DNA from 3 places in the Bacillus sp. JST-5 genome. Region 1 is predicted to be linked to each of the others. Evidence: predicted binding sites of a transcription regulator. Region 1 holds the regulator's gene; each other region holds the start of a gene.
The links. The regulator LexA, encoded in region 1, represses DNA repair genes until DNA is damaged. The targets are predictions, from matches to a motif close to CGAACATATGTTCG.
Positions count from the first base shown of each region.

Region 2: the regulator LexA is predicted to act here: its motif matches at 1,956-1,969, upstream of recA (recombinase RecA).
Region 3: the regulator LexA is predicted to act here: its motif matches at 1,376-1,389, upstream of ruvA (Holliday junction branch migration protein RuvA).

Region 1 is NZ_JBYLHW010000020.1:31,741-35,034, forward strand. Features, by position in the region: gene AC3ASS_RS06255 (YneB family resolvase-like protein) at 1-459, opposite strand, end outside; gene yneA (cell division suppressor protein YneA) at 459-788, opposite strand; gene lexA (transcriptional repressor LexA) at 942-1,562, shown strand; gene AC3ASS_RS06270 (tetratricopeptide repeat protein) at 1,870-3,108, shown strand; gene AC3ASS_RS06275 (hypothetical protein) at 3,105-3,236, shown strand.
Region 2 is NZ_JBYLHW010000017.1:11,562-14,855, reverse strand. Features, by position in the region: gene recA (recombinase RecA) at 812-1,852, opposite strand; gene AC3ASS_RS05575 (competence/damage-inducible protein A) at 2,109-3,294, opposite strand, start outside.
Region 3 is NZ_JBYLHW010000008.1:45,947-49,240, reverse strand. Features, by position in the region: gene AC3ASS_RS03540 (YbxH family protein) at 387-584, opposite strand; gene AC3ASS_RS03535 (BofC C-terminal domain-containing protein) at 735-1,268, shown strand; gene ruvA (Holliday junction branch migration protein RuvA) at 1,457-2,071, shown strand; gene ruvB (Holliday junction branch migration DNA helicase RuvB) at 2,085-3,086, shown strand; gene AC3ASS_RS03520 (DUF2905 domain-containing protein) at 3,083-3,289, shown strand.

The DNA.
Region 1 (3,294 bases):
TGGTTGATAACCTTTTTCGATTGCTTTTTTCATCCCACGCTGAATTTTAATATTATGTATTTTTCTTTGATACTCTTCAACGAGACTAACAATTTTCAAAACCATTGAATCGGATTCAGATAATTTTAACTCTCCGTTCTGATCAATTGTATATAAAGAAATTCCTTCTTTCATTAAACAATGTAAAAGAACAATTTTAGCATTTCCTCTTCCAAGTCTTGTTTCATCTTGTATAAGCAATATATCAAAACTACCGTCTTTCGCCATTGATAATATTTTCAACATCCCATCACGATCTAAGTCATATCCGCTTGCTTTTTCCAATACCGTATCAACAATTTGAAAACCAAATTTTTTAGCAAAATGGGTTAATTCCTCTTGTTGCCTAATTAATGAAGTTTCTTGAGTATCTTTATTAGTACTAACTCTACAATAGATGATTGCTCTTTGATTATTCATTATTCATTTCCACCTGCAAGATGTCGAATATCTAGATGATCTTTTTGAATAGGAAGTACAATTTCCGTACCCTTTTCTAATCGAAAAGTTTGTAGTTGATTTTCTTTTTTTACCCATAGAATAAATTCATCAGTATCCATATTGTGAAGATGTTTATATTGTTCAGCCATTTCCCATAAATTTTCATGATCTCCAGCTACAATTGTAACAAAATCTTCATGTGTAGGGACCATAGAAAATCGGTTAATCATTATATATAAACATACGAACGAAATTAGCATGAAAATAATTACAAAAGAAAAATTTGACCATATTTTTTTCACTACCATGATTTTCACCTCATACGAATATATGTTCTGTTTGATAATTTAATTTTATACAGAACATATGTTTGTGTCAACAGAAAAATTCGAACTTATGTTTGTATCTATTTCCAAAACATGCTACAATGTAGTTAATTAATAGTCGTTGAGGTGTGCTATATGACTAAATTATCTAAACGTCAACAAGAAATATTGGAATATATTAAAGATTCAGTACGTGAAAAAGGATATCCGCCTTCCGTAAGAGAAATTGCCCAAGCAGTGGGGCTTGCATCTAGCTCAACGGTTCATGGTCACTTAGCAAGATTGGAAAGCAAAGGTTTAATTCGCCGTGATCCAACAAAACCAAGAGCCATAGAAATATTAAATTTAGAAGAAGATAATATTCCAACCATTCCGGTACGAAATGTCCCAATTATCGGAAAAGTTACAGCAGGACAACCCATTACCGCTGTTGAAAATATAGAAGAATATTTTCCTCTACCAGAAAGTTTCGCACCGCATGACGAACAAATCTTCATGCTAGAGATTATGGGAGACAGTATGATTGAAGCGGGGATACTTGATGGGGATTATGTCATTGTTCGCCAACAAAAAACAGCTAACAACGGTGATATTGTTGTCGCAATGACCGAAGACGATGAGGCAACAGTCAAAAGATTCTTTAAAGAAAAAGATTTTATTCGCCTACAACCAGAAAACTCCTCCATGGATCCTATCATTGTTCGTAACGTATCTATTTTAGGAAAAGTCATTGGAGTTTACAGAAGAATTCATTAAAGGACTTTTTTGACCATCCGACAAGGATGGTCTTTTCATATTTGATGAAATTATGTGACATTTTAATAGGTAAATAGGACCACAAAGGAAATTAATGGATAAATAGTGCAATTGTCGGTTGAAGAAATTTATAAAGTTTTATTAAATATCGAATGACGAAAAATATACGAGAAAAATATAGAATTGTTTACATATTTGTAAAAAAATGTAGTTTTTATAGTGCCCATTTAATAAAAAATTTTATTTTTTTAAAAATTAATATTATATTAAAATATATGCTTTTTTTCATGGAAAGGGGATGACAATTTTGCATATAGGCAAAAGATTGTCTTATCTTCGAAAAAAATCGGGACTTTCTCTCGATCAAGCAGGCGCCGGAATCCTCTCATCGACACATTTAAGCAATATTGAGAATGGACGATTTTACCCTTCAGAGGATATACTAATATTACTAGCGAGGAAATACGATGTTCCAGAAGATTATTTGTTGTGGTATGAAAAAAGAGATGCATCGATTGATCAACCACTACGTCAACTCCTATATCTGATTTTCACAGATTTAAAGAAAGCAAAAGAGATCGTAGATTACATCGATCATAAAGGCTACATATCCAACATCGAGCAAGAAACACTGTTTATAATATTAAAAACTTGCTTTCTCATTAAATCTGGTGAACCTTACGAAGAATTCTTCTCGCTAGTAAAACACTATGTAACGGAGGGTGATGTCAGTTATCCAAGTTACATACATCAATGTTATGTCTATTTGTTGTCTCTTCAATATTTTGAAGTAAAAAATTACGAGCAAAGTCGAAAATATTTAGAAACTTTGAAAAGGTATGACTTACCTACTAAAATTAGAGCTATTATTGAATTTAATATTCTAATCATCCTTCACCACTTAAACAAAAGAGTTCATGCAATTCAGCATGCAGAAAAGGCATTACTTTTATTCTTTAATAACCATTTATGGGAATTTATCGCTGAAACTTATAACATATTATTAGGAATATACTGGAAAGAATCGGACTATGATTCTGCTTTAAATTATGCATACAAAACTATGGAAATAGCAAATACCTACAATTTTTTAGAGGTAAAAACTCGTTTACTTCATAATATAGGAGTAATCTATAAATCTAAAAAAGACTATCAAAAATCAATTGATTATTTTCAAAAATCAATCGAATTAAAAGAAAAACTCGGCATTGACCCAAGTAGTTCTTATTGGTCAATTCTAGACATCTACACCACAACTAATCAAGTTGAAAAGTTCAATGAATTAAAGAAACAAATTAAAAATAATAAAAAAGAATATTTACTTTTAGAAATTAAATTAGATTCATCAAAAATACCTTCTTTATTAGAGAAATTATTATTGCTAGCAGATGAATTTGAGTCTAGAGGTCAATTACAATATTCATACGAAATTTATCATGAATTAAGTGCTTATTATTTTAAAAATAGAAAATATAAATTAGCAGCACAGTTATATCAAAAAGAATTAAAATTAGTAAAAAAATCGAAAGGGGATGTTTTATTATGAAAAAAATATTGAAGGGAATTCTTGTTATTGCTGCATTAGCTACACTAGTTTACAGCGTGCCAAGTAACAACACAGCTGCAGATGAAATCGAAGTTCCAAAAATTAGATCAATCAAATTTGATGTATAATAAAAGCCGGTTAGTACCGGCTTTTATTATTATAGATTCTTTGTAAGTTTGGATCATA
Region 2 (3,294 bases), on a different contig from region 1:
GATGAATGAATGTAAACCGTTATTGAATGAGTGAATCGTTCACTAGCCACCGCGAGACGAGATAGACATAGAAAGGCGAGGGCACATTATAGAACGCCGTATGAACGGGATGCCTCTTGCACAGAGATAAAGGAAACACAGCGAGGTACGAGCTGTTGTTGACTAATCGCAAGGGAAAGAGGTCATCGTTCACTAGGCGTTCGTGCCGCAGCTAGACAATCCGAAAAACGACGGCGAGTACCTGTTGCATTCTCCTCCCTTCAAGTCAATAACTTGCAAATAACTCAATATTAGTTGCAAGATTATTTGTCGACTTGCAAGTTTAAATTTAAAAGTTACAAATTATATTTCGATAGTTACAAATTTTTCTTTATCAGTTGCAAATACGATGTTTTCTAGTTGCAAATAATTTTTCAAAAGTTACAAATATGCCCCATAAACTTACAAATTCGACTGTAGGAATTGCAAATATACATTCAATCGGTCAGGATTGGCTTCTCCAATCCTTCCTTTTTCAGAAAAATTCAACCTCAAATGCTTAATTTACAAATAAATCAATACGAGTTGCAAGATTTTTCAATCACTAAGAAAATCAGTTTCCTCTTAAGCTATTGACTTGCAAATAAAATCAAACTAGTTGCAAGTTTTCTCCCTATGATCATTCATATAGACAAGTAAAATTCTTGCTTCCATAACTTAAATCATTAAATCTAGAATCCAATTTAGAAATTATTGTAGAAAATGAAAAGAAGGAGAATTTGAAACTCTCAATTTCTCCTTCTACCTGATTTGAAATTAGCTTTTCAAGTTATTATTCATCTAATAGACTAAATTCTTCTTGACCAGAATCTCCGTTAGTATCTGGTTGAGCAAGACCGAAATGCTCGCGAATTTTTCTAGAAATTTCATTTGCCACATCTGGGTTTTCTTTTAAGAATAGTTTCGCATTTTCCCGTCCTTGGCCAAGACGCTCATCATTATATGAATACCATGCTCCACTCTTTTGAATTATGTCAAGTTCCGCACCGATATCCACGATTTCTCCTTCTTTTGAAATTCCTTCACCATACATTATATCTACATCTGCCGTACGGAATGGAGGAGCAACTTTATTTTTTACCACTTTAATTTTTGTTCGGTTTCCAACCATATCATTTCCTTGCTTTAATTGTTCAGCACGACGAACTTCTAAACGAATGGTTGAATAAAACTTCAATGCACGTCCTCCAGGAGTTGTTTCTGGATTTCCGAACATTACACCAACTTTTTCACGAATTTGGTTAATAAAGATAGCAATGGTTTTTGATTTATTAATAGCACCTGACAATTTACGCAATGCTTGCGACATTAGTCGTGCTTGCAATCCAACATGAGAGTCTCCCATTTCCCCTTCAATTTCTGCCTTAGGTACAAGTGCAGCTACAGAGTCAATGACAATTATATCAATCGCGCCACTTCGCACAAGAGCTTCAGCAATTTCTAATGCTTGTTCACCAGTATCTGGTTGCGATAGCAATAATTCATCAATATTAACACCAAGTTTTTGTGCATATTCAGGATCTAATGCATGTTCAGCATCAATAAAAGCGGCCTGTCCACCAACAGCTTGAACTTCCGCAATCGCATGTAATGCAACGGTTGTTTTACCAGAACTTTCCGGACCATATATTTCGATAATTCTTCCGCGTGGATACCCACCGACACCAAGGGCAAGATCTAGAGCTAAAGATCCGCTTGGAACTGTTGACACTTTACGGTCCGTTTGTTCTCCAAGTTTCATAATCGAACCTTTACCAAATTGTTTCTCAATCTGTTTTAACGCCATATCTAAGGCAGCTTGACGATCGCTCACTCGTTTTCCTCCTTCTTTTCACAAACAATGAGTCATTTGTCTCATCTCAAAACTATCATAGTTATATGATATACTTTTTTTTATCGTTTGCCAAGTAAAAAAACGAACATTTATTCGCTTTTTTTCGATTGCAAGATTTACTTGAAATTTAATATTTTCTAAATCAAAAATAAATTTTTTAATGATAATACAGACGTAAAAGCAAAAAGTCGATATTTTTCTGTAAAAATGAAAGAAAAAAGCTTGAGAATTAATCTCAAGCTCTGAATGTCTGTAATAAATACCAAGCACCGTATTTTACTGTTCTAACACGAATGTTCTCCCTTGTACCGTTTAATTGAAGTTTATAGGCAATCGGTTCCTCATTTTCAATTGAAATGCCTATGTATACCGTCCCTGGCTGCTTTCCTTCAGATGTTCCTGGCCCAGCTACTCCTGTAAAACTAATTCCAATTGAAGAATTGAAGAGTTTACGAACATTTTCAGCAAGTTCTTTAGCACATTGCTCACTTATTGCCCCATGTTGAATTAAAGTTTCTTTTGATACATGTAAAATATTTTCTTTAATTTCGTTTGTATAGCATACAACCCCGCCTTTCAACCATTGGCTAGCCCCTGGTATGGATGTAAGCTCTTTCAGAAACATACCACCAGTTAAACTTTCAGCAGCCGCAATCGTTAAAGAGCGTTGTTGCAATTCTTTCGCTAATTCATGGAATAATGTCGTTTCATCATAACCATATATATATTTTCCGACCCGTTCAACAATCTTTTCTTCTGTTTCCTGCAATAATTGGGAAGCCATATCTTTAGATTCGTGTTTAGCTGTCAATCGCAATTTTACTTCTCCAACAGAAGCTAATGGGGCAATCGTTGGATTAGACTGCGAATCTATCAAATCTTGAATTTTTGTTTCTAATGCTGCCTCTCCAATATTGTAAAAATGAAGAACACGTGAGAGAATGACTTCTCTTTTTTTCATTAAATTCATTAATGCCGGAATCGCGTAATTAGTAAACATTGGTTCCATTTCAACAGGAGGACCAGGTAGAAGCATATAGGTAATTCCGTTATGTTGTTTGATCATTCCCGGTGCCATCCCGTGATCATTTCGTAATACGAGCGATCCGTCCAATACTAATGCTTGTTTCTTGTTATTCTCCGTCATTTCTAAATTTCTACTTTTAAAATAATTTTTGATGGAACGGAGAGCATCTTCATTAAAAGTTAAATGGGTATTTAAACATTTTGCAATCGTTTCTTTTGTTAAATCATCTTTTGTTGGCCCTAAACCACCAGTAAAGATAATAAGGTCAGCTCGTTTTTGTGCAATCTTTACCGCACTTTCAAGTCTATTAGGATTATCACCAACAACCGTATGATAATAGACATTGATTCCAAGTTGTGCAAGTTCTTGAGATATATACTTAGCATTCGTATTG
Region 3 (3,294 bases), on a different contig from region 1:
TTTGCAACTCGTTATATTGAGGTAAAAATTTGTTAAACAATAATCGAAAAAACTTGCAATTAATATTGATTTATTTGCAAGTGATCAATCGAGTTCGTTTTTATCGTAATGAGGAAGGATGGACGATTGATTATCCTAACCATTAAGATGTATTGTTGCAACTTTGGTAAATGAATTTGTAAGTTTTTGAAGTGTATTTGTAACTCTTTAATCATTATTTGCAACTAGAAAACATCGTATTTGCAAGTGTTAAAGAAGAATTTGTAACTATCAAAAAATTATTTGTAACTGATGGACATTTTCTTGTAAGTCGACAAAAAATCTTGCAACTTTTAAATACTTTTAACGCAATGGAGGAAAAGCTATATAATGATTAACTAACATCTTTAGTCTTTTATATTATGTTCAAAACAATAATGATTGACAAGTTCCTCAATAAGGTCATGTTTCGGATATTGCCCTTCAAATTGAAACACAATGTCTTCTATAAATTTTCCACGATAATAAACATGAATCGTTCCTTTTTGGTTGACAACACTAAATTCAGGTTCAAACGTGTATTCATTTATTCGAATTGCCCCCATAGCTACAACTCCTTTCATCTTCAACGATATTGTTTAACATGAACAATGAAATCATTCCATCCTCTTTTATTATCAAAAATTGGATAAAACTAAGATGATTGGTCAATATAATAATGATGTTCGAAAACGCTCTAAAAAGAGGTGTCGATCATGAATATGAAAATTCGTATTTTATTCATGCTTCTGCTCATAGGAATGGCCGCATTTAATGTTTTCGGAATGGATGATAAGATACGTACACCTCGCAATGTAAAAGCAGAGGAAGGGGCTAAATCGGAACCATTAAAAATTCAAGTAGTTTTAAAACGAATTTATTTAGATGGAGAAATAAGTGAAGAAATGAGAGAAGAAACGGTATGGGCGATGGAAGATTTATGGGCACAATATAAAGACTGGAAGCTAGTAGACATGGGGTTGGATGGCATTATTTTTGAAAAAAAAATAGACGATATTTCTCCGTTGCTAAAGACGAACGGCTATTTTGGAATTACGGAAAACGGGATATTGTCTATTTTTAATGGAAAACCAGGGAAAGAAAATATTATCCAATCTTTTTTTCAAATAGATATTGATAAATTAGAAAGTCATAGACAGATGGAATTAAAAGAAGGTATACCGATTAAAACGAAAGATCACTATATTCAAGTATTAGAATCTTTACAGTCGTTAAAAAAAGAATCATAATCGACTTATACGGGAATGAGTTATTCATTCCTTTTTTTATTTGTTTACTATTATGACGAGTGTAAATGTTTCTATTTATGGAATATAAATAGCTTTCTACAATCATGTGAACAGTTGTTCGTTTCTCATTTATAATTATGAAAGTAATATGGTACAATGGGGTACAGGAATAAAAGGGAGAGAGAGTTGTGTACGAATTTATTAAAGGGAAAATAGATTTTATCGGGCCTGAATATATCGTGATCGAAAATCAAGGGATTGGATATCAAATTTATACGCCAAACCCATACATATTTTCAAAGTTTGTAGGTGAAACTCAACAAATTTTTGTTTATTTACATGTAAGGGAAGATGCTCAACAACTGTATGGCTTTCAAACTAGACAAGAAAAATATTTATTTACGAAGTTATTAAGTGTTTCAGGAATCGGTCCAAAAGGGGCGTTAGCCATTTTAGCTAGCGGAGAGCCAGAACAAGTTGTCCAAGCCATTGAACAAGAAAATGAAGCATATTTAGTGAAATTTCCTGGTGTTGGGAAAAAAACTGCTAGACAAATCATATTAGATCTTAAAGGAAAGTTAATTGATTTCATTGAGGAAAACGATGATTTACATAAAGGAAATTCCGAAGATTTAAAATGTACGGTACCGATGATGAATCAGGAATTAGAAGAAGCTGTTCTGGCACTGGAAGCTTTAGGATATTCGAAAAAGGAAATTCAACGAGTATTACCGCATATTCAAAACGAATCGCTCACTACGGATCAATATATTAAACTCGCGTTGCAAAAGTTATTAAAATAAAGGGGGAGAGGATATGAGCGACCGTCTCGTTTCAGAAGAAGCAGACATTCAAGACTTGTCGATTGAAAATTCCATACGGCCCCTATCATTTGAACAATATATTGGTCAAGAAAAGGTAAAGTCTAATTTACAAGTTTTTATTGAAGCGGCTAAAATGAGGGAAGAAACACTCGACCATGTTTTATTATATGGCCCTCCTGGTTTAGGAAAAACGACATTAGCCACAATCATTGCCTATGAAATGAAAGGAAATTTACGGACAACTTCAGGGCCAGCTGTGGAAAGACCTGGTGATTTAGCTGCGATATTAACATCATTACAACCGGGAGATGTGTTATTCATCGACGAAATCCATCGTCTCCCTCGCACGGTTGAAGAAGTTTTATATTCTGCTTTAGAAGATTTTTGTATTGATATCGTCATAGGAAAAGGCCCAAGTGCTAGATCCGTAAGAATTGATTTACCGCCATTTACATTGGTCGGAGCTACTACCCGTGCCGGTTCCTTATCTGCTCCATTACGTGACCGTTTCGGAGTATTAAGCCGATTAGAATATTATCAGCCAGATGAATTAAAAAATATCGTTTTTCGAACGTCCTCGATTTTACAAATGGATATTGATGATGAGGCAGCGTTGGAAATTGCAACGAGATCAAGAGGAACTCCGAGGATAGCTAATCGCCTTTTACGAAGAGTCAGAGACTTTGCGCAAGTTCGTGGATTTGATCGAATTACTACAGAGATTGCACAAGAAGCTTTGCAACTATTGCAAGTAGACCGTTTAGGATTAGATCATATTGATCATAAATTATTAAAAGGAATGATAGAAAAGTTTCGTGGTGGTCCTGTTGGCTTAGATACAATTGCAGCAACAATTGGAGAAGAAGCAGGAACGATTGAAGATGTTTATGAACCTTATTTATTGCAAATTGGTTTTATTCAACGAACACCAAGAGGGAGAGTTGTGACAGACTTAGTTTATAAACATTTTCAAATGGAGGTCCCTAAACAATGACAGGTTTATCCAAAATGTTAATGATTACAGGCGGAATTATTTTTATCATTGGTTTTTTAATGCAATTTTTTCATTTTGGGAAACTTCCTGGGGATATTATCATTAAAAAAGGGAATACAACCTTTTATTTCCCAATTGTCACGTCTATACTATTAAGTGTTGTTTTATCGTTAATTTTTTTCATTATGAGTCGCTTGAAATGAGAAAG